Regions from separate parts of the Lelliottia jeotgali genome, predicted to be linked through region 2. Evidence: predicted binding sites of a transcription regulator. Region 2 holds the regulator's gene; the other holds the start of a gene.
The links. Region 2 encodes Fur, which represses iron uptake genes when iron is present. Its sites were predicted from a motif close to ATAATAATGAGAACNACTATCAA; they were not measured.
Positions count from the first base shown of each region.

Region 1 (16,380 bases), on a different contig from region 2:
CATGTTGATGCGCATCCACTGCAAGCGCGCCATCACGTCGGCGGTGCAGCCTTTATTGCAGGCGAATGAAAAATTCTTCCAGCTGCCGGGCAGCGAATTGATTTTAGTACTCTCAGGGCCAGATACCGGTGAGCGTTTACAGCACATCGTCGATCGGTTGAACAGCCGTAAAATCTACTGGAACAATACCGGGCTGGACATCGAATTTGGGGCGTCCTGGGGAGAGCTGGAAGGGCATGATGGCGAAAACCTTCACCACACGCTGGGGCAACTGAGCTGGCTTTCTGAGCAATCTTGCGTGACGCACAGAGTGCTGGCGCTGACCAACAGCATTGAGACGGTCGCGGGGCAAACAACCGATCGGGTATTAATGCTCAGCCGTGTAAAACGGGCCCTTGATGAGGGAGGCGTGCGTTTATATGCTCAACCAATTCAGAACGCAGCAGGTGAGGGCTACCATGAAATTTTAACCCGTCTGGAGAGCGATGGTGAAATCATTACCCCGGATCGGTTCATCCCTCTGATTGCACAGTTTAACCTCAGCCACCGTTTCGATCTGTGTGTACTCGAGAACCTGCTTAAGTGGCTCCGCGATCACCCCACGACGAATTGCGGAGCCCGTTTCTCCGTCAATTTGATGCCGATGACGCTCAATCAAAAAGAGGTGGCCGCTGAAATTGTGGGACTGTTTAAACGCTACGCGGTTGTCCCTCAGGCGGTCATCATTGAAGTCACTGAAGAACAGGCTTTTTCAGATTCAGAGTCCAGTATTCAGAATATCCAGCAGCTGCGTGAGTATGGTTTCAAAATTGCGATCGATGATTTTGGTACGGGATACGCCAACTATGAGCGGCTTAAACGACTGCAGGCTGACATCATTAAAATCGATGGTTGCTTCGTGAAAGATATCTGTACGGACAGCATGGATGCGACGATCGTGAAGTCGATTTGTAGTCTGGCGAAGACTAAATCGTTGTGTGTGGTGGCGGAATTTGTCGAAACGCCTGAGCAGCGACAGATGTTACTGGATATCGGCGTGGATTATTTGCAGGGTTATTTGCTGGGAAAACCTCAGCCGCTTGACGAACTGCAGGCGTAAAAAAACCGGGGGCGCAAACCCCCGGTTTTTTATTTGGATTACAGTACCAGCGCAGCGATAGACGCGGACAGTACGCTCACCAGAGTAGAACCGTAAACCAGTTTCAGGCCGAAGCGAGAAACCACGTTGCCTTGTTCTTCGTTCAGACCTTTAATCGCACCGGCGATGATACCGATGGAAGAGAAGTTAGCGAAGGAAACCAGGAACACAGACAGAATGCCTTCTGCGCGCGGAGAAAGCGTGCTGGCAATTTTCTGCAGATCCATCATTGCAACGAATTCGTTGGAAACCAGTTTGGTGGCCATGATGCTGCCCACTTGCAGCGCTTCGTGAGCAGGAACACCCATCACCCAGGCAATTGGATAGAAGATGTAGCCCAGGATGCCCTGGAAGGAGATACCCAGCACCGCAGCGAACAGTGCGTTCAGCGCAGCGATCAGGGCGATGAAGCCGATCAGCATCGCAGCAACGATGATCGCCACTTTGAAGCCTGCCAGAATGTATTCACCCAGCATTTCGAAGAAGCTCTGGCCTTCGTGCAGGTTAGACATCTGAATGTTTTCTTCGCTGGCGTCAACACGGTAAGGGTTGATCAGCGACAGAACGATAAAGGTGCTGAACATGTTCAGAACCAGTGCGGCGACCACGTATTTTGGTTCCAGCATTGTCATGTATGCGCCCACGATAGACATGGAAACAGTAGACATTGCGGTAGCCGCCATGGTGTACATGCGGTTACGGGACATTTTGCCGAGGATATCTTTATACGCGATAAAGTTCTCAGACTGACCCAAAATCAGGGAGCTGACTGCGTTGAAAGATTCCAGTTTACCCATGCCGTTCACTTTGGATAACAGGAAACCGATCGCGCGAATCACAACCGGCAGAACGCGGATGTGCTGCAGGATACCAATCAGCGCAGAGATAAAGACGATTGGGCAAAGCACTTTCAGGAAGAAGAATGCCAGGCCTTGATCGTTCATGCTGCCGAAGACAAAGTTCGTCCCTTCGTTAGCAAATCCGAGCAGTTTTTCGAACATTTCGGAGAAGCCTTTCACGAAGCCCAGGCCTACGTTGGAGTTCAGGAAGAACCACGCAAGTAAAACTTCAATGACGAGCAGCTGTACAACATAACGAATACGAATGTTTTTGCGGTCTGTGCTGACCAGCAATGCAAGTGCAGTAACGACAACAAGTGCCAGGACAAAATGAAGGACGCGGTCCATATTTGCTCCAAATATGAGGCAGGTTTAATTTCCGTGCACATTCTATGTAACAAGCACAAAGAAAACGAGATCAAGACCACACTATAGTTACATCCTGTGACGAGTCTCAAAAATAGTGATCAACCATACACTTCTGTTATGTTATGTAAATGAGTGAAAAGTTACGTTTGTGTGCTACGCTTCACAAATGACTGTCGATTTCATCTCCTGTGAGATCGTTTCATTGCACCCGCCCCAGCTATCGTTCTTTGCTATCAGAGAAATCACTATAAACATCTTAAATGATCTTGATAATCATTCTCATTTTGATAGCATGAAACATAGCAAAGGCTATATTTCCAGAGGCAGAAATGACTAACAGTCGCGTAGAGGGTAGCAGTGGCAGAGCAGCGCGCAAGCTGAGGTTTGCATTAATGGGACCTGCGTTCATTGCCGCCATCGGCTATATCGATCCGGGCAATTTTGCGACCAACATTCAGGCCGGGGCCAGCTTTGGCTATAAATTACTGTGGGTCGTGGTGTGGGCCAATTTCATGGCGATGCTCATTCAGGTGCTGTCTGCAAAGCTCGGCATTGCGACAGGGAAAAATCTCGCAGAACAGATTCGCGATCACTATCCGCGTCCGGTGGTTTGGTTTTATTGGGTGCAGGCAGAGATCATTGCGATGGCGACCGACCTGGCGGAGTTTATCGGCGCGGCCATCGGCTTCAAGCTGATCCTGGGCGTGTCGCTCCTGCAAGGCGCCGTGCTGACCGGGATTGCCACTTTCCTGATTTTGATGCTGCAACGGCGCGGGCAAAAGCCTCTTGAGCTGGTGATTGGCGGTCTGCTGCTGTTTGTCGCGGCGGCTTACATTGTCGAGCTGATTTTCTCTCAACCGAATCTGGTGCAGCTCAGTAAAGGAATGATTATCCCAAGCTTGCCGACGTCGGAAGCGGTATTCCTGGCGGCTGGTGTGCTGGGTGCGACCATCATGCCGCACGTCATTTATCTTCACTCTTCCCTGACGCAGCACGCCCATGAAGGTTCGCGCCAGGAGCGTTATTCGGCCACCAAATGGGATGTCGGGATCGCCATGACCATCGCCGGGTTCGTTAATCTGGCGATGATGGCGACGGCGGCGGCTGCGTTCCACTTTAACGGTCACACGGGGATTGCCGATCTCGATCAGGCTTACCTGACGCTGGAACCTCTTCTGAGCCACGCGGCGGCAACCATTTTTGGCCTGAGTCTGGTGGCGGCAGGGTTGTCGTCAACGGTCGTCGGGACGCTGGCAGGGCAGGTGGTCATGCAGGGATTCGTGCGTTTCCACATTCCTCTGTGGGTGCGCCGCTCCGTCACGATGCTGCCTTCGTTTATTGTCATTCTGATGGGACTGGATCCGACGCGCATTCTGGTGATGAGCCAGGTTTTATTGAGCTTTGGTATCGCGCTGGCGTTGGTTCCACTGCTGATCTTTACCAGCAATAAAACCCTGATGGGCGATTTGGTGAACACTACGCTGGTCAGACGCATCGGGTGGATTATCGTGGTGCTGGTGGTGGCGTTGAACCTATGGCTGTTGATCGGGACGGCGCTGGGTCTTTAAGAGCCCATGCATGAAAAAAGGAGCCATTTGGCTCCTTTTTGTATTTTAGTGGCGATGACCGCCGTGTCCGTGGCCGCGTCCATGACCGTGTGGTCCGCGACGATCGTCCCGGTCACTCCAGCCTTCACGGTAGCCACGCTCGTACGCTTTGCGATTATCCCAGCCACGATGGCGGCCATTATCATGCCTCCACCAGCGGTCTTTTCGCCATTCATAGTTGCGGTGCCAGTAATCACGGTCGCGCCAGCCACCGCCGTCCCAGTAGTTACCATAATTGTCACGATCGCCAATTTGTAATTTTACTGATGGCAACAGGGTGATTTCGCCAGCATTAGCGATCAGCGGGGCTGAAGCCAAGAGTACTGCTGCAAGAATCAGTGACCTGAACATTGTTCTTCTCCTTCACGATCGGGGCCTTAGACGGCCTGTTAACGCAATATTACGGGGCCGTAAAGCCCCGTTTAATCGCCTCAACTCCTAATTCGTCAAGGTGAGCACGTTTTGCTAAAAGTGCATTTATTTTGTCCGATTCAGGATCGCGTCAATGGCACTCAGCTCATCGGCGCTGAAATGAAGGTTAGTTAACGTACCCACGGCGTCTTCAATTTGTGCGGTCTTACTGGCACCAATTAGCACCGTAGTGACCGCGTCATGGCGCAATACCCACGCCAGCGCCATCTGTGAGAGCTTTTGACCGCGACCTTCAGCCAGCGCGTTTAGCGCGCGCACCTGACTGATTTTATCCTCTGTTATCTGATCTGGATTGAGGAAGCGGCTCCCGCTGGCTGCGCGAGAATCCGCCGGAATTCCGTTCAGATAACGGTCGGTCAGTTGGCCCCCGGCCAGCGGAGAGAACGGAATACAGCCGACGCCTTTCTCCTGCAAAACAGACAGCAACCCTTGCTCCGGCGCACGTTCAAACATGGAATATTTAGGCTGATGGATAAGACACGGCGTACCCAAATCTTCCAGGATCTCAATCGCCTGGCGCGCCAGCTCGGCCGGGTAATTCGACAACCCGACGTACAGGGCTTTCCCCTGACGCACCACGTGGTCGAGCGCTTTCATTGTCTCGCGCAGCGGCGTTTCCGGGTCCGGGCGGTGATGATAGAAGATATCAACGTATTCCAGTCCCATACGTTTGAGACTTTGATCGAGGCTTGAGATCAGGTATTTACGCGAACCCCAGTCGCCATAGGGACCCTCCCACATGGTATAGCCCGCTTTGGTCGAGATAATCAGTTCATCGCGATAGGGCTGAAAATCTTCCCGGAAAATACGGCCAAAATTACTTTCCGCCGAGCCTGGAGGCGGACCATAGTTGTTGGCCAGATCGAAATGGGTAATCCCCAGTTCAAATGCCCGCTGTAAAAGTTGGCGACTGGTGTCAATGAGCGTGGTATCACCAAAGTTGTGCCATAAACCCAGTGAAATGGCGGGCAGCTTTAAACCACTCTGGCCACAACGACGATACTGCATTGACTGATAACGCATTTTATCCGCCTGAAAAACCATTGCTTAACCCCTCTGACCTGAAATATTCCAGCAGTGTATACGTTTACACCGTGGCGCTGTAAATCAGATTACACCGCCATTTTTCGTAAAGCATTCTTTCCAGAGCCATCTTGTCGCCGTTTCTGGACAGCCATCACGCTTCTTTAATACTCAAGGTGAGGTCAACGTCAGAAGGACACCTGCTATGCGAACCCCATACTGCGTCGCTGATTATCTGCTTGAACGACTAAAACACTGTGGCGCTGAACATTTGTTCGGCGTGCCGGGCGACTATAATTTGCAGTTTCTCGACCATGTTATCGACAGTCCCGACATTCGCTGGGTGGGCTGTGCAAACGAACTGAACGCGGCCTATGCTGCTGATGGATATGCCCGCTGCAAGGGCTTTTCCGCGCTGTTGACGACCTTTGGGGTCGGGGAGTTAAGCGCAATGAACGGCATCGCTGGCAGCTTTGCAGAGTACGTTCCAGTGCTGCATATCGTCGGGGCGCCGGGGAGTGCCGCTCAACAGAAAGGCGAGCTTTTGCACCACACGCTGGGAGACGGTGAGTTTCATCATTTTTACCGCATGAGTGAACCCGTGACGGTGGCACAGGCTATTCTCACCGAACAAAATGCCTGCTATGAAATCGATAGGGTGTTGTCGGTCATGCTGCGAGAGCGGCGTCCGGGGTATTTGATGTTACCCGCAGATGTGGCAAAAAAACCGGCAATACCGCCTGTAAACGCTCTCACAGAACGTACATCTCACGCCGACAGCGCTTGCCTGAAAGCGTTTCGCGATGCCGCGGAATCACGCCTCGTTACCAGCAAACGTACCGCGCTTTTGGCTGATTTTTTGGTTCTGCGTTATGGGTTGAAAGATCAATTGCAGAAATGGGTTAATGATTCACCGATGGCTCATGCGACGATGCTGATGGGCAAAGGAATCTTTGATGAGCGCCAGCCCGGTTTTTACGGCACCTACAGCGGCGCGGCCAGCGCAGAGCAAGTCAGAGAAGCCATAGAAGAGGCGGATACTGTCATTTGTGTCGGCACGCGTTTCACCGATACGCTCACCGCCGGTTTTACGCATAAACTCCCTGCTGGAAAAACGATTGAAGTCCAGCCACACGCGACGCGAGTTGGGGACCGCTGGTTCACCGGGGTACCGATGGCTAAAGCCGTCGATATTCTCTCTTCGCTATGTCAGCAGCATCTCGTGAGCCAGACAACTCCGGCCCGGCAGGCACCACTTACTCATCAGCATCACGATGAAACCCTCACCCAGGATAATTTCTGGCATACCCTGCAACCCTTTATCCGCCCCGGCGATATCATTCTTGCCGATCAGGGAACCTCCGCTTTTGGCGCAGCTGCATTGCGCCTGCCAACCGATGTGAACTTTATCGTTCAGCCGCTGTGGGGTTCAATTGGTTTCACCCTGGCGGCGGCATTTGGTGCGCAAACCGCCTGTCCTGAGCGACGGGTGATTGTCCTGACAGGCGACGGAGCAGCGCAGCTAACGATACAGGAAATGGGGTCGATGCTGCGGGATAAACAGCATCCGGTGATTCTGGTGCTGAATAACGAAGGTTACACGGTTGAGCGGGCGATTCATGGGCCGAAGCAGCGCTACAATGACATCGCCCTGTGGAACTGGACGCAAATCCCGCAGGCGCTGAGCCAGAATAATCAGGCACAGTGCTGGCGGGTGAGCGAAACGGTGCAGCTCGCAGAGGTTCTGGAGAAAGTCGCGCACAGCGAAAAGCTGTCGTTGATTGAGGTTATGCTGCCCAAAGAGGACATCCCTCCGCTGTTGAGCGCCATCACCCAGGCGCTGGAAGCGCGAAATAACGCCTGACTATTTCTTTGGTCGCCAGGCCATCAGCATCGGTTTGCCCGCCAGCAGGAGCCAGGCGGGCAACATCACAATACACAGCAACGGCAGCAGATTAGTATCCGGGACCACCACCACGGCCATAAACAGGCTCAGCCAAGCATCACGCGTCACCACCAGTACCAGTCCCAGAATTGAACAAGAAACGGTAATGGCCGCTGGGACTGCATCGACGTGTTCATGCAACATCAGGCCCAGCGCCACGGCAATGAACACCGCCGGGAAGATACGCCCGCCACGAAAACCGCACGCCGCTGCCACCACTACGGCAGCCAGTTTCACTACCGCGAACATGAAATAGTCCGACACGCTAAAGACCTGACTAAACGACATCTGCTGCATCTCATCCAGGCCTTTGAAGAGGGTGATTGGCCCGCCAATGGCGCCCAAAATACCGAGCAAAAATCCGCCGACGCCCAGAATCAATACCGGGTGTTTTAGCTTATGAATCAACAGGTGCAGGCGCGGTAAGCACCATACAGCAACCATACCGAGTGCAATGGCGATAGCGGCGACAATGGCTCCGCTGAAAATATCCGCCAGCTGCATGTGTCCATAGTGCGGGATGGGCAGCGAAAAATGCGGCTGGAAGAACAGGCTGGTGGTCAGCGCACCGGCAGCCGCTGCCATCAGCGGGGCGAACAACCGATCCCACAGCGGAACGTCGTTATCGGAACTGAGCGTTTGAGAAAAGATCAGCGCGGCGGCGACGGGCGTGCCAAACAACGCGCCAATCGTGCCTGCCGACGCCAGAATGGTCCAGTCGAGTGCACCCACTCGTGGTAAAACGCGCGCCCCGAGATACACCGCGAGGGCAATATTCACCGCCATAATCGGATGTTCTGGCCCGAGGCTCACACCGCCCGCCAGGCCAATTACCAGAGCCAGAATCAGCCCCGGAAGGGCCGCCGGGTTAACGGGGGCGCCAATCAGTGGCTCAAGTGCAGGGTCGGGGCCTGCGTGACCTGGACTAAAGCGAATCACCAGACCCACCGCAATACCCGTTAGCGTTAACATCAGGATAATCCAGACCGGAGAGGCCGCATCGATACCGAATTGTCCAGGAAGAGAGGTCCATAATAACGTTTGCAGCACCGAGGCGACTTTCATCACCACGATTAACACCAGGCTTGACGCAATACCGATGATTAGCGCAGGCGTCGCTAACAGCAGCATGGTTCGGGCGCGCGGATGAAGCATGATGATTTCCTTGTACAAAAATAGTAAGCGTGGTTTTGCACAATCAGTTTGACGGCAATAGTGCAAAAGCTGCTGAAACGGTAAAGTTATTCTGTGACGTAGATCGATTATCCTGGGCCACACGCATTCGGGTCGTTGTTGTTATCCCGCCTTAAACTTACAGTGTCCCAAAGATTTATTCTGACTTTAGCGGAGCAGTAGAAGAATGACAAAGTATGCTTTAGTAGGCGATGTGGGCGGCACCAACGCCCGACTGGCGCTATGTGATATTAATACCGGTGAAATCTCTCAGGCAAAAGCTTACTCAGGGCTGGATTATCCAAGCCTTGAGGCGGTAGTGCGCGTCTATCTGGATGAGCATAAGGTCAGCGTAGAGGATGGTTGCATCGCCATTGCCTGTCCGATAACCGGCGACTGGGTGGCGATGACCAACCACACCTGGGCATTTTCGATTGCCGAAATGAAAAAGAACCTCGGTTTCGCGCATCTGGAAATTATTAACGACTTCACGGCGGTATCGATGGCGATCCCGATGCTCAAACCGGAACATCTGATTCAGTTTGGCGGGGATAAACCGGTCGAGGGCAAACCGATTGCCGTTTACGGTGCAGGCACTGGGCTCGGGGTTTCACATCTGGTTCACGTGGATAAACGTTGGGTCAGTCTGCCGGGCGAAGGCGGTCACGTTGATTTCGCACCGAACAGCGAAGAAGAGGGCATTATTCTGCAGGAGCTTCGCGCCGAACTGGGGCACGTTTCGGCAGAGCGCGTGCTGTCCGGTCCTGGGCTGGTCTATTTGTATCGCGCGATTGTGAAATCAGACGGTCGCCTGCCTGAAAACCTGCAACCGAAAGACGTCACCGAGCGCGCGCTGGCGGATAGCTGCACCGACTGCCGTCGCGCCCTGTCGCTGTTCTGCGTGATCATGGGACGTTTTGGCGGCAACCTGGCGTTGAATTTAGGCACCTTTGGCGGCGTTTATATCGCCGGCGGAATTGTGCCGCGATTCCTTGAATTCTTCAAAGCATCCGGTTTCCGTGGTGGTTTTGAAGACAAAGGACGCTTCAAATCCTACGTGCAGGATATTCCGGTTTACCTGATCGTGCATGACAATCCTGGCCTGCTCGGGGCTGGCGCACATCTGCGCCAAACCCTGGGACAATATCTCTGATTCCACACCGCCCTCTTCATCCGAAGAGGGCATTAGAAATGCATCAACTGCCTGAACTCTTTCACTTTGCTGCGACTCACCGGCACCTGAAACTCCAGATCCTTCAGCCGTAAAATATAGGTGTTGTTAAACCACGGCTCGATTTCGCGGATCTTATTCAGATTGACGCAAAACGAGCGGTGGCAGCGGAAGAAGTGAGACGCCGGAAGCTTGGCGCAAAACTCGGTAATATTCATCGGCATCACAAACGAATCGCGACGGGTATAGACAAACGTCATTTTCTCGTGCGCTTCGGCATAATAAATATCGTCCATCTTTGTCACGATAATCCGCTCATCTTTGATGAGATTCAGGGTGTCATTCTCGCGCGTGGCAGTGGGCGCAGGCGCGACTGCCGGGCTGTTTTGCTGTCGGAAGGCCAGTTCCAGCTTCTGCAACATACTGATGATGCGCGATTCCTGATAAGGTTTCAGAATGTAGTCGAAGGCTTCCAGTTCAAAAGCTTCAGCAGCGTGTTCTTTCCATGCGGTGACAAACACAATAAACGGCTTGTGGGCGAACTGGTTGATGTTTTGCGCCAGCAACACACCGTCCAGCGACGGGATATTGATATCCAGAAAAATGGCATCGACCCGGTTATGCTGCAAAAATTTCAGCACATCCAGCCCGTCTTCAAACGTGCCCACAATCTCCATCTCGCTGTGCTCTTTAATCAGCCAGCTTAATTCCTGTTGGGCGAGGATCTCATCTTCCACAATGATGACTTTCATGCGTCACTCCGACTCAAGGCAACAACAGCGTCTGCGTATGAACGGGCAGCCGTTCATTGGGGACATAAAAAGCGATTTCAGTGCCAGGCTCCAGGCGGCGGATATGCAGCCCTTCGCCATATAGCAATTTTACGCGGTGGTGGACATTCAGCAGGCCGATTTTATTGCCTGGCATCTCGTTTGATTCCACCCGTGAAATCACGCTGGGATCGATGCCATTCCCGGTGTCCCGTACTGCCACCCGCACGCGATTCCCACACTCTGCCACGCTGATGGTCACCACGCCTTTGCCCTTGCACGGCTGGATGCCGTGGACGATAGCGTTCTCGACCAGCGGCTGGATCAACAGACTCGGGATCACACAGTGAACCTCTTCATCGATATCATAAATAACTGTGAGCTTATCGCCGAAGCGCGCCTGCTCAATCGCAATGTAATCTTTAATCTGATACAGCTCTTTTTTGATGTCGATCTGCTCGTCGTCCTTCAATTCAATGTTGTAGCGCAGATAGCGCGACAGATTAAAAATCAGCTGGCGAGCGGTGTCTGGATTCATGCGAATCGACGATGAAATAGCGTTCAGAGCGTTAAACAGGAAATGGGGATTGATCTTACTTTGCAGGGCGCGCAGTTCTGCCTTATTTGCCATCTCACGCAATTGCTCAGCGCGGGAAACCTCCAGTTGAGTTGAGATGATTTGCGACAATCCAATGGCCATCTCCTGCAGCGAAGAGGTTATCTGGTGTGCGTGACAATAATAGATTTTCAGGGTGCCTGTAACGATGCCTTTCTCCCACAGCGGGATCACCAGCATCGAGTGGATCTCGGGCGTACGATAGGCCTCATCATTGTTTTTGATGATGATTTTACCGTAATTAATGGCCTGGCGAGTCGTTGGGCTGACGGTATCATCATTGTCGCGATAATTATGTTCGCCCACGCCGACATACGCCAGCACGTGGTCGATGTTGGTGATGGCAACTGCATCGGCGTGAATATCGCGACGAATAATATCGCAAACCTGGCGCAGGGATTCGGCGTTCACATGGCGGAACAGCGGCAGGGTTTTATTGGCAATATCTAGAGCCAGCTTCGCCTGACGCGCGGCGCTGGCCTCTTTTTCACCCTCAACGCTTTGCACCAGCAGCACGATAAAGCCGATACAGACGCTGCCGAGGATCATCGGAATACCGATTTTGGATACGATATCCAGCCCAAGCTCAATGCTTGGCGCCCAGGCCACCACAAGAATCATGGTCAGCGTTTCGCACACCATTCCGGCGGCGATACCCGCTCTCCAGTGCTGTTTTTTTGGAATTTTACGGTTAATCCAGCCGGACAAAATACCCGCGATAATACTGGTGATGAAACAGGGGATCGCCGTAACGCCACCGATATCAATCAAGTAGCGATGTGTCCCGGCAATAATCCCGGTGATAATGCCCACCCACGGACCGAACAAAATACCGCCAGACATCACTGCGATAATACGCACGTTGACCAGCGAGCCTTCAACGTGCACGCCGGACCAGGTGCTGAACAGGGCAAACAACGAGAAGATGGCAGTGACGGCCAGAAGTTCTTTTGGCGAGTGTGCGGATTTATGCAGAAGTTCGCGAAAGAGCCGGATGCGGATCAGGAAGAACAGACAAATCAGCATTAATGCCGCACGATCAAAGACCGCCAGCAGCATATTGAATATTTCGTGCACGAGTAAACCTGGGAAAACGGGAAAAATCTATGATAGGAAACCTGGCGCACAATGACCAGACATCTGGCTTAATTATCAAATGAGGAAAAACCACTCCCTTCAAAGGGGATTGATTTTTGATGACCTTAATACCGACTATTTAGCCTTTATGCTCTCTTTGGGTGTTACTTCATTGATATCGCGGCGTTAAAAAAATGGCGTCATATAAATGTTCTGAAGAGATGACTTCCGCTTTTCATCCCAGCACGCTTCCGGTTTTAGCGGGATAAATATTTTTTCGTTACCCTCTCGACAGCGGCTTTTCAATCAGGCTATTTTCTAAGCATGCCACAATCGTGGCAGCGTCGCTCGGACGGTCCGGGCGCTCACGTGAATCTGAGGAATCTATGGCTGAATCCAGTCCTGAACGCCGTTTTACGCGTATCGATCGTCTCCCCCCTTATGTTTTTAATATCACTGCTGAACTGAAAATGGCTGCGCGTCGGCGCGGCGAAGACATTATCGATTTCAGCATGGGTAATCCTGATGGCCCCACGCCGCCGCATATTGTTGAAAAGCTCTGCACTGTGGCGCAGCGCCCGGATACTCACGGTTACTCCACGTCGCGCGGTATTCCGCGTTTACGTCGGGCGATCTCTCGCTGGTATCAGGATCGCTATCACGTAGAAATCGACCCAGAAAGCGAAGCCATCGTGACCATCGGTTCGAAAGAAGGGCTGGCGCACCTGATGCTGGCGACGCTGGATCACGGTGACACGGTGCTGGTGCCAAACCCGAGCTACCCGATCCATATCTATGGCGCGGTGATCGCCGGGGCGCAGGTTCGCTCTGTCCCGCTGGTTGAGGGCGTCGACTTTTTCAACGAACTCGAACGCGCAATTCGTGAAAGCTATCCAAAACCGAAAATGATGATCCTCGGATTCCCGTCGAACCCTACGGCGCAGTGCGTCGAGCTGGAGTTCTTCGAGAAAGTCGTGGCGCTGGCGAAGCGCTACGACGTGCTGGTGGTGCACGATCTGGCGTATGCCGATATCGTGTATGACGGCTGGAAAGCGCCGTCTATTATGCAGGTGCCGGGTGCGCGCGACGTCGCCGTTGAGTTCTTTACGCTATCAAAAAGCTACAACATGGCGGGCTGGCGTATCGGATTTATGGTCGGTAATAAAACGCTGGTAAACGCCCTGGCGAGAATCAAGAGTTACCACGATTACGGCACCTTTACGCCGCTCCAGGTCGCCGCAATTGCCGCGCTGGAAGGCGATCAGCAATGCGTACATGACATCGCAGCGCAGTACAAACGTCGCCGCGATGTGCTGGTAAAAGGCTTGCACGAGGCGGGCTGGATGGTTGAGATGCCGAAAGCCTCGATGTACGTCTGGGCCAAAATCCCTGAGCACTACGCTGCAATGGGGTCTCTGGAGTTTGCCAAAAAACTGCTCCAGGATGCAAAAGTGTGCGTCTCTCCGGGCATCGGTTTCGGTGACTATGGTGATACCCACGTACGCTTTGCGCTGATCGAAAACAGCGATCGCATTCGCCAGGCGATAAGAGGCATTAAAGGGATGTTCCGCGCAGACGGGTTGTTGCCGGTAGAGAGAAAATCGGAATAGGCAATGTGCCCGTAAAAATGCGTGCATAAAAAAACAGGAGCCTAATGGCTCCTGTTTTTTTAACTGTATTTTCTTCGCTCAGATCATCAGGGCAAAGGTTCCGGCCCAGACTAAAACAATCACCGAAATGCCCATAAAGAAATATTTCACGTTCATCGCTCCGCGCATCAAAAGATACGCCTTAAAAACAAAGTCCAACTGAGTATAGAGAGTTGAAATCAGACCAAACCGGAAATAAGAATTATCCCGTAACGTCGATGACTCCAGCTCAGAATTCTGTGCGTTCCCGTTGCCAGACGGCGCTAATGTACGCCTAAATACAGGGGGGAGCAAGGGGCATTTTTTCTCATTATTTCCGTAGCTTACGACTGTCGTGGAACGGCGACAGTATAATTTCACAGCGGAATAAATAACGTTGAGCGAAGGGGTAATAAGACAATTTCGGCAGGTGATTACAGGTGACTGAAAAGGTTAGTTTCTTAGCGAAACTAACCGTTCGAAGAGGCTAGATGTAGAGCGAGGTTTCACCCACAGGGCGAGTCTTAAAGCGGCGATGTACCCAGAGATATTGTTCGGGTGCGCGCATGATTTCGTTTTCGATAACTTTGTTAATGTAGGTCGCTGCGGCTTGCTCATCCTGCGGGTAATTATGCAGTTCTGGCGAGATAAACAAACGATAGCCCGACTTATCCGCTTTTCTGATCATGGTAACCGTGAGCATTGGCGATCCGGACAGGCGTGAAATCACAAACGTGCCGTTGGTGGTGGCGACATCTTTCACCGCGAAGAAGGGCGCAAAACTGCTGCCTTTGCGTCCGTAATCTTGATCGGGCGCGAACCACACCGCTTCACCTTTCTTCAGGGCATTGACCAGACCGCGCAGATTGTTGCGGCTGATCATCGCTTTATTCGAGCGCATACGGCCACGTGTTTGCACCCATTCCATCAGCCGATTGTTATGCGGACGGTAGGTTGCCATCATCGGCTGACACAGCCCCATGACGCGGCCGCCCAATTCGAGTGACATAAAATGTACGCCGATGACCATCACGCCACGATTCTGTGCCTGCACCTGCTGCAGGTTTTCCAGGCCTTCGACATCAAACCATTTGCGCACGCGCGCGTCCGGCCAGAACCAGGCCATGCCGGTCTCCAGCAGTGCCATGCCTATGGATTTGAAATTCTCGGCGATCAGTTTGTCACGCTGCTCAGCAGTATATTGAGGAAAACATAATTCCAGATTTCTGCGGGCGATGGATTCACGGCGTTTCAAAAAGTAACGTGAAGCGCTGCCTAAACTTGAGCCAAGCACTTGTATAGCGGGATAGGGCAATTGAACGAGCAACCAGAGCAGGCCAAGACCGAACCATGTGAGCCAGTAACGTGGGTGAAGAAATGCACGTTCAAATTTGCATTGAGACAAAATAGTGGACCTATATAAAACCTGAGAAGGTAGCGCAAACGTTGCGTTACAACATACTGATTTAGACCGTAGTTTAGGGTGATGGTTTCAGGCCTTACCCAACTTTACGGCGTTGCCAGACCACTGCCGAGATAAGGCGGGTTGCGTAGAGTAGCACCCTTATACAATCTGTGCTATGACTTGTTTTTCATGAAATTATGCCGCTCTGGGACCATTTATATTATGGAATAAAAGAAGAGGGGTGATGGCTTTATTTTGTGACGAGTAAGAGTAGTGAAGAGGTGTAAAGTGTCCCCTGCAGGAATCGAATTTGCATCATAACTCATTGAATAAATTGTTTATTTATATTATATAATCTATTTTATATACACATACTTATACATGCATATTTCTCCTTGATAATTTGTCTGGTATGGGGACATTCTGAAAAGCCTCCAGCCTCCAGCCTCCAGCCTCCAGCCTCCAGCCTCCAGCCTCCAGCCTCCAGCCTCCAGCCTCCAGCCTCCAGCCTCCAGCCTCCAGCCTCCAGCCTCCAGCCTCCAGCCTCCAGCCTCCAGCCTTTTATTATTACAAATTGTTACATATTTCATTCGTCAAATTTGATGATTATCAGCGGTTAACAGCTGTTGCCAATAGTTGTTGCTCAATAATATTAAGTAATATTGGTCTATATTTGTCACAAGGTGGCATTCAATATTTTTGAATGACTCTAATTGAGGCTTCCTTTACGAATAAATTTATCTGTGTAAGTATAGAAACATCCAATCAGGACTAATTCAGAAGTAAATATTAATTATAAAGGGCAAAACTATGAGTTTTATGTCTCAAAGCGATTCGGCATATAAAAAATTAAGGCTTTTAAGAATGATGGATGTAATAAAATTAACAGGCCTACCAAAATCAACGATTTATCTAAAGATAAAAAATAAAGAATTCCCTGATCAAGTGTCTATTGGCGCTCGATCTGTCGCATGGGTAGAAACAGAAATCAATGAATGGATAGAGAGAAACATTCAGAACAGAAAGAGTAATTGCTCATAGGAGGCTGTGAAATGGTAAGTGCTCAAAATGGAAATGAACTATTGTCAATTAAAAATGAAAGTGCATCGCTTTTAAATAGTTATCAGCCAAGCATCTTTAAAGATGAATATAGTGATGCAGCATGTATTGTAAGAATAATAGAGATT
Region 1 covers NZ_JAENMQ010000001.1:1,185,640-1,202,019, reverse strand. Annotated here, with positions in the region: gene JBO43_RS05655 (sensor domain-containing phosphodiesterase) at 1-1,099, shown strand, start outside; gene nupC (nucleoside permease NupC) at 1,138-2,325, opposite strand; gene JBO43_RS05645 (Nramp family divalent metal transporter) at 2,676-3,914, shown strand; gene ypeC (DUF2502 domain-containing protein YpeC) at 3,960-4,304, opposite strand; gene mgrA (L-glyceraldehyde 3-phosphate reductase) at 4,431-5,429, opposite strand; gene ipdC (indolepyruvate decarboxylase) at 5,614-7,272, shown strand; gene JBO43_RS05625 (ion channel protein) at 7,273-8,508, opposite strand; gene glk (glucokinase) at 8,714-9,679, shown strand; gene JBO43_RS05615 (LytR/AlgR family response regulator transcription factor) at 9,712-10,449, opposite strand; gene JBO43_RS05610 (sensor histidine kinase) at 10,463-12,160, opposite strand; gene alaC (alanine transaminase) at 12,547-13,770, shown strand; gene ypdK (membrane protein YpdK) at 13,849-13,920, opposite strand; gene lpxP (kdo(2)-lipid IV(A) palmitoleoyltransferase) at 14,276-15,196, opposite strand; gene JBO43_RS05590 (hypothetical protein) at 15,550-15,783, opposite strand; gene JBO43_RS05585 (helix-turn-helix transcriptional regulator) at 16,013-16,234, shown strand; gene JBO43_RS05580 (hypothetical protein) at 16,246-16,380, shown strand, end outside.
Region 1: JBO43_RS05645 (Nramp family divalent metal transporter) is a predicted target of Fur. The motif match lies at 2,613-2,635, and genes of this name have one in related genera.

Region 2 (16,380 bases):
GGGCACTGGGTTCACGCCGAAAAACCAGAAGCGGTGCTGCGAGCAATACGCCGCTATCTCTCTGATAACGCGATTTGATTAAAAAGCCAGCGACTGATTGCCCGCAGGCTACCAGTCGTTGGCGTGCAGGTTGACGTCATGTATGATGTCGCGCTCATCGCCCCGGCAATAGCAGGGCTGCTTGTTTTCCCCCGAAGTCTCTGAATCATGGCCAAAGAACAAACGGACCGCACGACATTAGATCTGTTCGCGACTGAACGTCGACCGGGACGACCAAAAACCAATCCGCTTTCGCGTGATGAACAGTTGCGCATCAATAAGCGCAATCAGCTGAAACGCGACAAGAGTCGTGGGCTTAAACGCGTCGAGCTAAAACTCAACGCGGAGGCTGTCGACGCCTTAACGGAGCTGGCCGATGCGCGCGAGATCAGCCGCAGTGAGCTGATTGAAGAGATGCTGATGGCACAACTTCAGGCATGGCGCAGCACCAGGTGATCGTCCGAAAATCCACCCAATAGTCCTTTTCATGTAGCACAGAGTGCAGTCCCGCGTGATAGCTGTTTCCGCAGACTTCCCTGTTCTGCTATGATTGCCCTTATCCGTGGACAAATTGCGCCACCATACCATTAAGTTTCAAGAGGTTATTTCACTCATGGCAATCATCGGCATTTTTTTCGGCAGCGATACCGGTAATACCGAAAACATCGCAAAAAACATTCAAAAACAGCTTGGTAAAGACGTTGCCGACGTGCATGACATTGCTAAGAGCAGCAAGGAAGATCTCGAAGGCTACGATATTCTGCTGCTCGGCATTCCGACCTGGTACTACGGCGAAGCGCAGTGTGACTGGGATGATTTCTTCCCGACGCTGGAAGAAGTCGATTTCAACGGCAAGCTCGTGGCCCTGTTTGGCTGCGGCGACCAGGAAGACTACGCGGAATACTTCTGTGATGCGCTGGGGACTATTCGCGACATCATTGAACCACGCGGTGCCGCGATCGTCGGCCACTGGCCAACGGCGGGCTATCATTTCGAAGCCTCTAAAGGCCTGGCGGACGACGATCACTTTGTCGGACTGGCGATTGACGAAGACCGTCAGCCAGAATTGACCGCAGAGCGCGTCGACAAGTGGGTAAAACAGATCCGCGAAGAACTGCACCTCGACGATATTCTGAACGCCTGATCAAATCTGTGAGGCATGGCGATTTACGCCATGCCTCATTGATAGATAATTCCAATCAAAATAATTGCTACAAATTTTTAACTTTTGTGTTCATACCTGTACAATGTCCCAGGGTTACAGTGGATGCCATCGAACAAGTTTGTTGGTGATACCACGTTTTTATAAGCATACTTTGCTTGAGACTTGCAGTTTTCATTTAGGCATGGCAGTTCTATAATGAGACGCATTATCCCAACTGCATTTTCTTTCATTTCCTCTAAAGAAGTGAACCGTTTAGCAACAGGACAGATTCCGCATGACTGACAACAATACCGCATTAAAGAAGGCTGGCCTGAAAGTGACGCTTCCTCGTTTAAAAATCCTGGAAGTTCTGCAAGGACCGGACAACCATCACGTCAGTGCGGAAGACTTATACAAACGTCTGATCGACATGGGCGAAGAGATTGGACTGGCGACCGTATACCGCGTTCTGAACCAGTTTGATGACGCCGGAATTGTCACCCGCCACAATTTTGAAGGCGGTAAATCCGTTTTCGAACTGACGCAGCAGCATCACCACGATCACCTGATTTGCCTCGACTGCGGCAAGGTGATTGAGTTTAGCGATGACTCTATCGAAGCACGTCAGCGTGAAATCGCCACTCGTCATGGCATCCGTCTGACCAACCATAGCCTGTATCTGTATGGTCACTGTGCTGAAGGCGATTGCCGCGAAAACGAGCACGCTCACGATACAAAATAATCGTGTTTTCATACTCTGAGCCAACCTGACGGTTGGCTTTTTTTTGCCTGAAATAAATGCAAAAACGCCCGGCGAGCTTTCGCTGCCGGGCGTTAATCAACGCGAATTACTGCGCGTTATTGTTGCGAATCTCCTGCCAGAGCTGACCGCAATCGGCTTTCACCGCTTCGCCATTACCCGTCTTACGCGCCTGGATACAGGCCTGGTAATCCATCACGCGGACGTTTTCCTGCGTGGCGAACTGCTCATGTGCCTTTTCTTTCTTCAGTACCGTCAACACGCTCTGACAGGCCTGGATTTTTTCCGGCGAGCCTTCAGCGGTATTGATACAGGTGCTGTAAGCCTCTTTGAGACGAGAATCTTCTTTCGGGGCCTGAGGCTGAGCGCACGCAGCCAGTCCTGATGCCAGTACTGCGACAATGACTAATTTCTTCAACATGTCGGTCTCCATTCCGGCGGGAATGTCCCGCCGGACAGTTCATCAGAAGATGGTAAATGGCGCGATAACCATGAATTTCACGTCACGCTCATCCTGGAAGATGTTGCCGTAACCGCCTGCATAGCTTGGAATGTCGGAATGGTTGTCATACTGCGTGAAGTGCAGTTTGAACATAGTGCCTTTAGCGCGACCGTCCTGCAGGGTGTACATCGCATCGAGACTGTAAGAAGACTCTTTCAGACGATAGTTAGGATCGTAGTAAGCGTCTGGCGTCGCCATGTCACCCGGCTTCGCATCCCATGCGTAAGCGTAGGAAGCACCCACTGCCCAGCCCGGAAGATTCCAGTTTTTCAGGTCATACATCGCACCGAAGAAGAGTGCTTTTTCGCCGTCGGCGTTGAAGTCAGAGCGGTTATCCCACCAGATATCCAGACGACCGTTGGACGATGCATAGGTTGGCGTCATACGCTGAAGGAAGTAGCCCTGCTGCCCTTCGGCTTTGACGTAAGTCCCTTCGAGGCGTAAATCCACCTGCCCGATTTTGTAGCCAAAAGTCAGCGCCTGCAGCCATGCGGTGCCGTCATACAGATCGTTCACGCTGCCATCGCTGACTTTGTCGCGTGTGCCGTAGAACTGGTAGCTGGTGGTCAATGGGCCACCAACGATATCGAATTTGTAGCTGGCTTTGGCGAAGTACTGATCGACATAACCTTCAGCCTGACCAAACGCCGCTTCCAGCACGAGATCGTTTTTGAAGTCATATTTCGCGCCGAGAGAGTGGAGATATTCCACGCGGGTCTTTTTATCGTTCTGGTAGAACTTGTCCATCTCGATGTGCCACGGCGCTTTGTACTCGTTGGTCCACATGTAGGAGAAGCTCAACGCACCCGCATCGCCGTAATCAAAGTTTGCCCCAGCTTCAGCACCCTGATAGGTACCCGGCATAAAGCTCCAGTGTGGTGCTAACAGCGTCTGGCCGGTTGGCTGAATGTAACCGCCACGCGCCCATACTGGACCGTATTTGAATTTAGCTGCCGCTTTATACAGGCTGATCCCGCTCTTATCGCCAGACCAGTCTTCTTTGTAGGCTTTGTTACTGGAGGAGAACGCGATTTCGTTGGGGTGCGCGCTATCGCCGTTTTCCGCCATTTCGATAGCGGTGAACGCAGCAATATCCAGACCGAACATATCAGCGGCATAACCAGACTGGAAATCCAGGTTAGCGTTCCAGGTGGAGTGAGAAAGGTTTACTTTGTATTTGTCGCCATCGGTGACGTCTTTACGGTCACGTTCACGTTGCCAGTAATAGATACCGCCCGTGAGTGTCGAATCATCGATAAAGCCTGCTGCCTGAGCCTGCGGAGCTGCAATAAAGCCCGACATTGCTGTCACACCGGCGATAGCCATCGCCAGCGCACTACGTTTGCCACTGAACGTACGCATAGATTGTTCCTCTTTGACGAATAAAAGCGCCTTAAACGGCGAAAAATCTAAAAGACCTAATGGTCAGGGGTAGTCAGAAATACCCTCGAATTAACTACCGCCTTTAGACTATTTTTCGCGACGCGAATTATCAATGCTTTTCAGTGAGCAAAATGCAGGATTATGACGAAGTGCACATAATTGGTAGCGATTTGAAACATATCGCTTCCGACAAGGCTTAAGCGGAAAAAATCGGTAAAATTCAGTAGGTAAACTTATTTGATAGCGCTTACATCTCTTTATTCGACTTAATTCAAGTTACTCGAAACTTTATTAAAAAAAATAAGTAGCAGCTCATTGACGCACTATTTTTACGTCAAAAATATTCACTTCAAGTAATCGCATGATCGATAAGCAAAAAAAACGCCGCGTTAAGCGGCGTTTGTCTCTCATTGACCAGGCTTACTCGCCAGCTTTGGCCCAGGTATCACGCAGACCAACGGTACGGTTAAATACCAGTTTGGTAGCGGTTGCATAACGGCTGTCAAGGCAGAAGTAACCTTCACGCTCGAACTGATACGCTTTACCCGCTTCGGCTGTTTTCAGGGAAGGTTCTGCATAACCCTGCTTGATAACCAATGATTCCTGGTTGATGGTCGCCAGGAAATCTTCCGCCGCGCCAGGGTTCGGAATGCTGAACAGACGATCGTACAGACGAATTTCGACCGGCAGCGCGTGTGCTGCGCTCACCCAGTGAATCACGCCTTTCACTTTGCGTCCGTCCGCAGGGTCTTTGCTCAGGGTCTCCGCGTCGTAGCTGCAGAAGATAGTGGTGATGTTGCCTTCGGCGTCTTTCTCAACGCGCTCAGCTTTAATCACGTACGCATTGCGCAGGCGAACTTCTTTGCCCAGCACCAGACGTTTGTACTGCTTGTTCGCTTCTTCGCGGAAGTCAGCGCGATCGATCCAGATCTCAGCGCTGAACGGCACTTCACGGCTGCCCATTTCCGGTTTGTTCGGATGGTTCGGCATGGTGACCTGCTCGCTTTCGCCCTGCGGGTAGTTTTCGATAACCAGTTTAACCGGATCGATAACTGCCATAGCGCGCGGCGCGTTTTCGTTCAGATCTTCGCGAATGCAGGATTCCAGAGACGCCATCTCAATGGTGTTGTCCTGCTTGGTCACGCCGATACGTTTGATGAACTCGCGAATAGCCGCTGCGGTATAGCCACGACGACGCAGACCAGAGATAGTCGGCATACGCGGGTCATCCCAGCCTTCGACATGCTTGTCGGTCACCAGCAGGTTCAGCTTGCGCTTGGACATCACGGTGTATTCCAGATTCAGACGAGAGAATTCGTACTGACGCGGATGCACAGGGATGGTGATGTTATCCAGAACCCAATCGTACAGACGACGGTTGTCCTGGAACTCCAGCGTACACAGAGAGTGCGTAATGCCTTCCAGCGCATCGCTGATGCAGTGGGTGAAGTCGTACATCGGGTAGATGCACCACTTGTTGCCAGTCTGGTGGTGCTCGGCAAATTTAATGCGATACAGCACCGGATCGCGCATCACGATGAACGGTGACGCCATGTCGATTTTGGCACGCAGACAGGCTTTGCCTTCTTCGAAGCCACCTGCACGCATTTTCTCGAACAGCGCGAGGTTTTCTTCGACGCTGCGATCGCGGAACGGGCTGTTTTTACCCGGCGCCGTCAGCGAGCCACGGTATTCGCGGATTTCGTCAGCAGACAGCTCGTCAACGTAGGCCAGGCCTTTGTTGATAAGCTCTACGGCGTACGCGTGCAGCTGATCGAAATAGTCCGAGGAGTAGCAGATATCGCCAGACCAGCTGAAGCCTAACCATTGCACGTCGTTCTTAATGGACTCAACGTATTCGATGTCTTCTTTAACAGGGTTAGTGTCATCGAAACGCAGGTTGCATTGGCCCTGGTAGTCTTGCGCAATGCCGAAGTTCAGGCAGATGGATTTCGCATGACCGATATGCAGGTAGCCGTTTGGCTCCGGCGGGAAACGGGTATGAACTGTGGTGTGCTTACCACTGGCCAGATCTTCATCGATGATCTGGCGAATAAAGTTACTCGGGCGGGCTTCAGCCTCACTCATCGTGGATTCCTCAAAGCGTCAACAACGTATAACGGGATATGATCTTATAAGCCGGACGTAGTGACAACCTTTAGTTATGCAAAAAATGGCTTTGAAGTGAATATTGGGGAGGATTGCTGCAAAAAAAAGCGGCGGAGGATTACCCCCGCCGCTTAAGGCATGACTCTACTCAGGAGCGATTACTTGCCTTTAATCTCGTACAGTGGCGTTTGACCGGCAACGACCTGACCTTTCGCCTGGAGAACCAGACCGCTAAAGTCGTCGATGTTGCTGCAAACAACCGGGCTAATCATGGAGCGCGCATTGGCGTTCAGGAAGTCCAGATCCATTTCCAGAATCGGCTGACCTGCCACCACTTCGGCACCCTCTTCAACCAGACGCGTGAAGCCTTGACCACCCAGGGCAACGGTGTCGATACCCATGTGGACCACGATCTCAGCACCCTTCTCAGTTTCGAGGCAGAACGCATGGTTGGTGTTGAAGATTTTCACGATGGTGCCGGCTGCTGGAGAAACCACGGTTTTTTCCGTTGGTTTCACTGCTACGCCGTCACCGACCGCTTTGCTGGCGAATGCTTCATCAGGAACCTGCTCCAGGGCAACGACTTCACCGGTGACTGGAGAAACCAGCGCCGCGATGGTGGTAGCGTTAGGAACCGCCTGAGGTTTAGCCGCAACAGGTGCAGCGGCGACAGGAGCAGCTTCAGAAGCCGCTACCGGACCGGTGGTTTTCATGGCGTTAGCGATTTTTTCCGCCACGAAGCCTACGATAATCTGCACGCTGGTTTTGTTCAGACGAATCACACCAGATGCACCCAGGCGTTTTGCCAGCGCTTCGTTAACCAGAGAAGAATCTTTCACGTTGAGGCGCAGACGCGTGATACAGGCGTCGATGCCGGTCAGGTTGTCAGAACCACCAACAGCGGCGATGTACTGACGCGCCAGGCCTGCAACGTCCTGCTCTTTATCACCGCTCACATTCACGTCCTGGCCATCAGCTTCGCTACCGGCAACAGCCAGCTCGCGACCCGGAGTCATCAGGTTGAATTTGGTGATAGTGAAGCGGAACACCACGTAGTAAATCACGAAGAACACCAGACCCTGAGGGATCAGCATCCACCAGTGAGTCGCCAGCGGGTTACGGGACGACAGCACCATATCCACCAGACCCGCACTGAAGCCGAAGCCTGCAATCCAGTGCATCGAAGCAGCGATGAACACGGAGATACCGGTCAACACAGCGTGGATCACGTACAGAACCGGCGCCACGAACATGAAGGAGAATTCCAGCGGCTCGGTGATACCGGTGAAGAAGGCCGCGAATGCGCCTGCCATCATGATACCCAGAACTTTCGCTTTGTTCTCTGGACGTGCGCAGTGGTAGATGGCCAGCGCCGCACCCGGCAGACCGAACATCATAATCGGGAAGAAGCCCGCCTGATAACGACCGGTAATACCGACAATGCCTTTACCTGTTTCGATGGACTGTGCGCCGCCGAGGAAGTTAGGGATATCGTTAATACCTGCAACGTCAAACCAGAACACGGAGTTCAGGGCGTGGTGCAGACCGACCGGAATCAACAGACGGTTGAAGAAGGCGTAAATACCTGCGCCCGCAGAACCGAGTTTCTGAATGTGCTCACCGAAGTTTACCAGACCGTCGAAGATAACCGGCCAGACGTACATCAGGATGAACGCCACAGCGATCATGACGAAGGAGGTCAGAATCGGCACCAGACGACGGCCGCTGAAGAACGACAGCGCCTTCGGCAGCTCAACGCCGCTGAAGCGGTTGTACAGTTCTGCAGAGATGATACCCACGAGGATACCGACGAACTGGTTGCTGATCTTACCGAACGCAGCAGGCACCTGGTCCACTGGGATCTTCTGAATCATGGCAACCGCTGCCGGAGAACAGAGTGTGGTCAACACCAGGAAGCCCACAAAACCGGTTAATGCTGCTGCACCGTCTTTATCTTTGGACATACCGTAAGCGACACCAATCGCAAACAGCACAGACATATTGTCGATGATCGCGGAACCGGACTTGATGAACAGCGCCGCAAGTGCGTTATCACCACCCCAGCTTACTGGGTCAATCCAGTAGCCCACACCCATCAGAATTGCTGCCGCTGGCAGCGTGGCAACCGGCACCATCAGTGCGCGGCCAACCTTTTGTAAATAACCTAGAATACTCACTTGTGCTTCCCCCTATGAGACCCCGTTTAAGGCACGTTCTCAGCTGTTTTTTATTGTGTCACTAACTTATCGATACAGTTGATGAATCACTGGCATTCTGAGTGTGTGAGAAATTAATTCGTATCGCAAATTAAATGCATACTTTTTGTGAGTTTTGTCACCAAATTCCGTTATTAACCCTCCCTTTTGCTGGCTAACAGTGAAAACTTATTTTATCATTCAAAAAATCAAGTCGGATTGACCCCTGCCCTGCGTGATCCAGGTTACGCTTATTTAAGGTCAAGGCGCGCCATCCGCCCACTTTTTTTAACTTTAACTTTAGAGGTGAACAATGAGACTGATTCCCCTGGCTACAGCTGAACAAGTCGGTAAATGGGCTGCACGCCATATCGTTAACCGTATCAACGCGTTCAAACCTACTGCCGATCGTCCTTTCGTTCTCGGCCTGCCAACCGGTGGCACCCCGCTGACCGCGTATAAGGCTCTGGTCGAAATGCATAAATCAGGCCAGGTTAGCTTTAAACATGTTGTGACCTTCAACATGGACGAATACGTAGGCTTAGCGAAGGAGCATCCGGAGAGCTACCATAGCTTCATGCACCGCAATTTCTTTGATCACGTTGATATTCAACCTGAAAATATTAACCTGCTGAATGGCAACGCGCCTGATATTGACGCAGAATGCCGTCAGTACGAAGAAAAAATCCGCTCTTATGGCAAAATTAACCTGTTCATGGGCGGCGTGGGTAACGACGGTCATATCGCGTTCAACGAACCGGCTTCTTCACTGGCCTCTCGTACCCGTATTAAAACCCTGACCCATGACACCCGCGTGGCAAACTCCCGCTTCTTTGACGGCGACGTGAATCAGGTGCCTAAATACGCCCTGACCGTTGGCGTGGGCACCCTGCTGGATGCCGAAGAAGTGATGATTCTGGTGCTGGGCAATGTGAAAGCACAGGCGCTGCAAGCCGCCGTTGAAGGCAACGTGAACCACATGTGGACCATCAGCTGCCTGCAGCTGCATCCAAAAGCCGTGGTGGTATGCGACGAGCCATCTACGATGGAACTGAAAGTGAAGACGCTGAAATACTTCAACGAGTTAGAAGCTGAAAATATTAAAGGTCTGTAATTGACTAGCCGCCTCTTCCCAAAGAGGCGGCTGAATTTTTAAACCGGGGGTCTTATGTACGCTTTAACCCACGGTCGGATTTATACCGGCCATGAAATTCTGGATGACCATGCGATTGTTATCGCCAATGGCTTGATTGAACGTGTCTGCCCGCAGGCTGAACTGCCGCCGGAGATCGAACAACGCTCACTCAATGGAGCAATCATCTCCCCCGGTTTTATCGACGTCCAGCTGAACGGCTGCGGCGGCGTGCAGTTCAACGACTCGCCAGAGGCAGTCACCGTTGAAACGCTGGAGATCATGCAGAAAGCCAACGAGAAATCGGGCTGTACCAGCTATCTGCCAACACTCATTACCTCCGACGACGAATTAATGAAGCAAGGTATCCGCGTGATGCGTGAATACCTGGCGAAATATCCGCATCAGGCGCTGGGTCTGCACCTTGAAGGTCCGTGGCTGAACATCGTCAAGAAAGGCACGCATAACCCGAATTACGTGCGCAAGCCGGACGCCGAGCTGGTCGATTTCATGTGCGCCAACGCGGACGTGATCACCAAAGTAACGCTGGCGCCTGAAATGACCGGGCCAGAAGTGATAAGTCAACTGGCAGCCGCGGGTATCGTGGTTTCTGCGGGTCATTCCAACGCCACGCTCGCCGAAGCCAAAACCGGTTTCCGTGCAGGTATTACCTTTGCAACGCACCTTTATAACGCGATGCCGTACATTACCGGTCGTGAACCTGGGCTGGTCGGTGCGATTCTTGATGAGCCAGACGTTTACTGTGGCATTATCGCTGATGGCCTGCATGTGGATTACACCAATATCCGCAACGCGAAACGCCTCAAGGGCGATAAGCTGTGCCTGGTGACTGATGCCACGGCGCCAGCAGGGGCAAACATTGAGCAGTTCATTTTTGCTGGTAAAACAATATACTACCGCAATGGACTGTGCGTGGATGAGAACGGAACGCTGAGCGGCTCGGCGCTGACGATGATCGAAGGGGTACGTAACCTGGTTGAACATTGCGGCATTGCGCTGGATGAAGTGCTGCGTATGGCAACACTCTACCCGGCTCGCGCTATCGGCGTGGATAAAGAGCTGGGCGGTATCGCACCGGGCATGGTGGCCAACCTCACCGCCTTCACACGCGATTATAAAATTATTAAGACCATCGTTAATGGTAACGAGGTCGTCACTGAGTAAGTAAAAGTATGACATCTGGCGGACAAGCTCAAATTGGTAATGTTGACCTCGTTAAACAACTTAACAGTGCGGCGGTGTATCGCCTGATTGACCAGCATGGTCCGATCTCGCGCATACAGATTGCCGAACAGAGCCAGCTTGCACCCGCCAGCGTGACTAAAATCACGCGTCAGCTTATTGAGCGCGGCTTGATTAAAGAAGTCGATCAGCAGGCCTCCACCGGGGGCCGCCGCGCCATCTCTATCATTACTGAAACCCGCAATTTCCACGCCATTGGCGTGCGCCTGGGTCGTCATGACACCACGCTCACTCTGTATGATTTGAGCAGCAAAGTAGTGGCAGAAGAACACTATCCCCTGCCGGAACGCACGCAAGAAACGCTGGAACACGCCCTGCTGAATACCATTGCGCAGTTTATTGAAAGCTGCCAGCGTAAAATCCGCGAGCTGATCGCCATCTCGGTTATCCTGCCTGGCCTGGTCGACCCGGAAAGCGGCGTGATTCGTTATATGCCGCATATTCAGGTTGAAAACTGGGGGCTGGTCGGTGCGCTGGAAAAACGTTTCAACGTCACCTGTTATGTCGGGCACGATATCCGCAGCCTGGCGCTGGCGGAGCACTACTTTGGTGCGAGTCAGGATTGCGAAGACTCTATTCTGGTGCGCGTACACCGAGGAACAGGTGCCGGGATTATCTCCAACGGACGCATTTTTATTGGCCGTAACGGCAACGTCGGTGAGATTGGACACATTCAGGTAGACCCGCTTGGCGAGCGCTGCCACTGCGGCAATTTTGGTTGTCTGGAAACGGTCGCCGCCAATGCTGCGATTGAACATCGTGTGCGCCATTTGCTTGAACAGGGCTATCAAAGCCGCATCACGCTGGAAGACTGCAAGATCAACACCATCTGCAAAGCCGCCAACAAAGGCGACGCCCTCGCCTGCGAAGTGATTGAGCAAGTGGGCCGTCATTTGGGCAAAACCATCGCCATTGCCATCAACCTGTTTAACCCGCAGAAAGTGGTGATCGCCGGTGAGATCACCGAGGCTGAGAAAGTGCTGCTTCCGGCGATCGAAGGCTGCATTAATACTCAGGCGCTGAAAGCCTTCCGTCAGAATCTGCCGGTGGTGCGCTCGACGCTCGATCATCGCTCCGCCATTGGCGCTTTTGCGCTGGTGAAACGCGCCATGCTTAACGGTCTGCTGCTCCAGCGTTTGCTGGAAAGCTAAGAGCGCTTTATAGTGACGCCTTCTTTTTTTGAGATGCCAGGTAGTTCATGACCATTCAGAATGTGATTTGTGATATTGACGGCGTGCTGATGCACGATAACGTTGCGGTGCCCGGTGCCGCTGAGTTTCTGAACCGTATTCTGGAAAAAGGAATGCCGCTGGTTCTGCTGACCAACTATCCGTCGCAGACCGGGCAGGATCTGGCCAACCGCTTCGCCACCGCTGGCGTCGACGTGCCGGATAGCGTGTTTTACACCTCCGCGATGGCGACCGCCGATTTCCTGAAACGTCAGGAAGGGAAAAAAGCGTACGTGGTCGGCGAAGGCGCATTAATCCATGAGCTGTATAAAGCAGGCTTTACCATCACCGATGTGAATCCTGATTTTGTGATTGTCGGCGAGACCCGCTCCTTTAACTGGGAAATGATGCACAAAGCGGCCTACTTCGTGGCGAACGGCGCACGCTTTATTGCCACCAACCCGGACACTCATGGCCGTGGCTACTACCCGGCGTGCGGTGCGCTCTGTGCCGGTATCGAGAAAATATCTGGCCGCAAACCCTTTGTAGTGGGCAAACCGAGCCCGTGGATTGTCCGCGCGGCGCTCAACAAAATGCAGGCCCACTCCGAGCACACGGTGATTGTCGGCGATAATCTGCGCACCGATATTCTGGCCGGTTTCCAGGCCGGGCTTGAAACGATCCTTGTGCTCTCGGGTGTGTCGACGCTCGACGACATCGACGCCATGCCGTTCCGACCGAGCTGGATTTATCCGTCGGTGGCTGAAATCGACGTTATCTGACAAAAAACCACGCCCTCGAGCGTGGTTTTTCATTTTTAAGCCGCAAAAACATCACCGCATCTAACAAAAATCGTCATTCATTGAATAATCATCAATAAAACCGCTCGCGACATACTCTTTTTTCAACATTCGGCAATGCCTGTTGCGTTATTTGCTTTTCCACCCGTAAAAGTGTTGCGCGCACACCCTGTTTTGCGGCATTTTCATAAGCAAGCAACATCACACTGCAACAGGGTTAACGGAGAAGGTTATGTGTTCAATTTTTGGCGTACTGGATATTAAAACTGACGCGGGCGAACTGCGTAAAAAGGCACTGGAGCTTTCTCGCCTGATGCGCCATCGCGGCCCAGACTGGTCCGGCGTGTACGCAAGCGATAAAGCCATTTTAGCTCACGAACGTCTGTCGATTGTCGACGTCAACGCCGGTGCCCAGCCGCTGTATAACGAGAAAAAAACGCACGCGCTGGCCGTTAACGGTGAAATCTACAACCATCAGGCGCTGCGCGCAGAGTATGGCGACCGCTACGCCTTCCAGACCGGTTCCGACTGCGAAGTGATCCTTGCCCTGTATCAGGAAAAAGGGCCTGAGTTCCTCGACGATCTGCAGGGCATGTTTGCCTTCGCGCTGTACGATAGCGAAAAAGACGCCTACCTGATCGGCCGCGATCATCTCGGTATTATTCCGCTGTACATGGGCCACGACGAACACGGTAACTTCTACGTTGCCTCTGAAATGAAAGCCCTGGTCCCGGTTTGCCGCACCATTAAAGAGTTCCCGGCCGGCAGCTATCTATGGAGCAAAGACGGCGAAATTCGCCATTACTATCAGCGTGACTGGTTTGATTTTGACGCAGTGAAAGACAACGTCACCGACAAAAACGAACTGCGTCAGGCGCTGGAAGACTCCGTCAAAAGCCACCTGATGTCAGATGTGCCGTACGGTGTGCTGCTTTCTGGTGGGCTGGATTCCTCCGTTATCTCTGCCATCACCAAGAAATTCGCCGCACGTCGCGTGGAAGACGGTGAACGCTCTGAGGCCTGGTGGCCGCAACTGCACTCCTTCGCCGTAGGCCTCGAAGGTGCGCCGGATCTGAAAGCCGCGCAGGAAGTGGCAAACCATCTGGGCACCGTGCACCATGAAATTCACTTCACCGTGCAGGAAGGTCTGGATGCGATTCGCGACGTTATCTATCACATCGAAACTTACGATGTGACCACCATTCGCGCCTCGACGCCGATGTATCTGATGTCGCGTAAAATCAAAGCGATGGGCATTAAAATGGTGCTGTCGGGCGAAGGTTCTGACGAAGTGTTTGGCGGATACCTGTATTTCCATAAAGCGCCAAACGCCAAAGAGTTGCACGAAGAGACGGTGCGTAAACTGCAGGCGCTGCACATGTTTGACTGTGCTCGTGCGAACAAAGCGATGTCTGCGTGGGGCGTTGAAGCCCGCGTGCCGTTCCTGGATAAATCGTTCCTCGACGTGGCGATGCGCATCAACCCGCAGGATAAAATGTGCGGCAACGGGAAAATGGAAAAACATATTCTGCGTGAATGTTTTGAATCTTACCTGCCAGCAAGCGTCGCATGGCGTCAGAAAGAGCAGTTCTCTGATGGCGTGGGCTACAGCTGGATCGATACTCTGAAAGAAGTGGCGGCGAAGCAAGTGACCGATCAACAGCTGGAAACCGCCAGCTTCCGCTTCCCGTACAACACGCCAGGCTCGAAAGAAGCATATTTGTACCGTGAAATTTTCGAAGAGCTGTTCCCGGTACCGAGCGCTGCGGAATGTGTTCCTGGCGGCCCGTCAGTGGCCTGCTCCTCGGCGAAAGCCATCGAATGGGATGAATCTTTCAAATCCATGAACGATCCATCAGGACGCGCTGTCGGGGTTCACCAGTCAGCGTATAAGTAATCGCAGAGATCGCATGAAGGCCCTTCGGGGCCTTTTTTATTGCTCACGTTTTGCTGAACAAAAGCGATTAATAACCAATAATTGCCGATTATTCGGCCACGCTGTTCGCAACCTAACCAAACAGTCACAATCCAGCGATTTTCATTGAAAAAGATATTGACGCTGCAAGGCTCAATACGCATAATGCGCCCCGCAACGCCGATAAGGTAACGCGAAAAAAAGATGGCTACGTAGCTCAGTTGGTTAGAGCACATCACTCATAATGATGGGGTCACAGGTTCGAATCCCGTCGTAGCCACCATCTTTTTTGCGGGAGTGGCGAAATTGGTAGACGCACCAGATTTAGGTTCTGGCGCCGCAAGGTGTGCGAGTTCAAGTCTCGCCTCCCGCACCATTTCCAGGTCAGCGTTGTACGGATGGGGTATCGCCAAGCGGTAAGGCACCGGTTTTTGATACCGGCATTCCCTGGTTCGAATCCAGGTACCCCAGCCATATTCTTCGATTTAGCGGTTCTCCGCATTATTGGGGTATCGCCAAGCGGTAAGGCACCGGTTTTTGATACCGGCATTCCCTGGTTCGAATCCAGGTACCCCAGCCATCGAAGAAAGCAGTTTGGCTACGTAGCTCAGTTGGTTAGAGCACATCACTCATAATGATGGGGTCACAGGTTCGAATCCCGTCGTAGCCACCAAATTAGAAATTTATCGATTATTTCGGTAAACTAGAAAAAATTGTTGGGGTATCGCCAAGCGGTAAGGCTCTGGTTTCTGATACCAGCATTCCGAGGTTCGAATCCTCGTACCCCAGCCAATTTCAAAAAGTCGTTAGATGTTTAACGCACCCTGTTGGGGTATCGCCAAGCGGTAAGGCTCTGGTTTCTGATACCAGCATTCCGAGGTTCGAATCCTCGTACCCCAGCCACTTAACAGCAAAAAAGCCCGCTCTGCGGGCTTTTTTGTTTTTGTGCTTTGCTCGGTGCGGCTTGTTTCCCTCATCCTGGCCCTCTCCCAAAGGAGAGGGGAAAAGCTGCCTAAAGTCCGAGCGCATACTTCAATGCCTGACGTTTCAGGCCGCCTGCGCGTTCTGCTGCCATCAGGCCGATATTGCGCAGAACACGCACTGGTGCGAGATCGTTGCTGAACCCCGCGTAAAACAGATCCATCCCCGACTGCATCAGGAAATTATCTGCCATACGCCGCGTCTGGTAGCGCTTAAGTACACCGGCACTCGCCCAGGGTTCCGCATGGCCGCGCGCGCTGCTCATCACCGACAACAACGCTTCCACGTCACGATAGCCCAGGTTCACACCCTGCCCCGCCAGTGGATGAATGGTATGCGCCGCATCCCCCACCAGCGCCAGCCCTTCGCGCGCGTATTGCAGGGCATGGCGACGGGTCAACGGGAATCCACCCGCCGCCACCGGAGTGACTTTGCCAAGACGCGCCGGGAAGTGTTTCTCGATTTCACGCTGTAACTGCTCCATCGACAAACTCTGTAACTGGCGAATACGCGCCGGAGTGTCGTACCACACCAGCGACGCCCAGCAGTCAAACAGCGGTAAGAAGGCGTGCGGACCGTTGGGGGTAAAATGCTGCCAGGTGCTGTCGCCCGGATCGTTTTCGCACTTAACGGTAATCAGCATGCAGGATTGTTGATACTGCCATGCATGAATGCCAATCCCGGCCATCTGCCGCACCTGTGAATTTGCACCATCAGCACCAACCACCAGCTTTACAGCCAGCTCATCACCGTTATCCAGCGCCAGCACATATCCGCCCTCATGGCAATGCAGTGCTTTCAGGGAATCCGGCACCCGCAGCGTCACGTTGTCGTGCGCCTCCAGCGCCTGCCAGAGCGCTAACTGCAGCACGTTATTTTCCACCATGTAACCCAACAGCGGCAGCTTGAGCTCTGAGGCGTCAAACTTCACGTGTGCGTTTTCCCACTCCCATGTCTCCAGACGGCGATACGGATGGGCGCGCATCGC
Region 2 covers NZ_JAENMQ010000004.1:3,306-19,685, forward strand. Annotated here, with positions in the region: gene ybfF (esterase) at 1-78, shown strand, start outside; gene ybfE (LexA regulated protein) at 208-495, shown strand; gene fldA (flavodoxin FldA) at 653-1,183, shown strand; gene fur (ferric iron uptake transcriptional regulator) at 1,479-1,925, shown strand; gene chiQ (ChiQ/YbfN family lipoprotein) at 2,032-2,361, opposite strand; gene chiP (chitoporin ChiP) at 2,407-3,807, opposite strand; gene glnS (glutamine--tRNA ligase) at 4,249-5,916, opposite strand; gene nagE (N-acetylglucosamine-specific PTS transporter subunit IIBC) at 6,096-8,114, opposite strand; gene nagB (glucosamine-6-phosphate deaminase) at 8,446-9,246, shown strand; gene nagA (N-acetylglucosamine-6-phosphate deacetylase) at 9,301-10,449, shown strand; gene nagC (DNA-binding transcriptional regulator NagC) at 10,458-11,678, shown strand; gene nagD (ribonucleotide monophosphatase NagD) at 11,726-12,478, shown strand; gene asnB (asparagine synthase B) at 12,729-14,393, shown strand; tRNA gene JBO43_RS10875 (tRNA-Met) at 14,618-14,694, shown strand; tRNA gene JBO43_RS10880 (tRNA-Leu) at 14,703-14,787, shown strand; tRNA gene JBO43_RS10885 (tRNA-Gln) at 14,811-14,885, shown strand; tRNA gene JBO43_RS10890 (tRNA-Gln) at 14,917-14,991, shown strand; tRNA gene JBO43_RS10895 (tRNA-Met) at 15,008-15,084, shown strand; tRNA gene JBO43_RS10900 (tRNA-Gln) at 15,129-15,203, shown strand; tRNA gene JBO43_RS10905 (tRNA-Gln) at 15,240-15,314, shown strand; gene ubiF (3-demethoxyubiquinol 3-hydroxylase) at 15,424-16,380, opposite strand, start outside.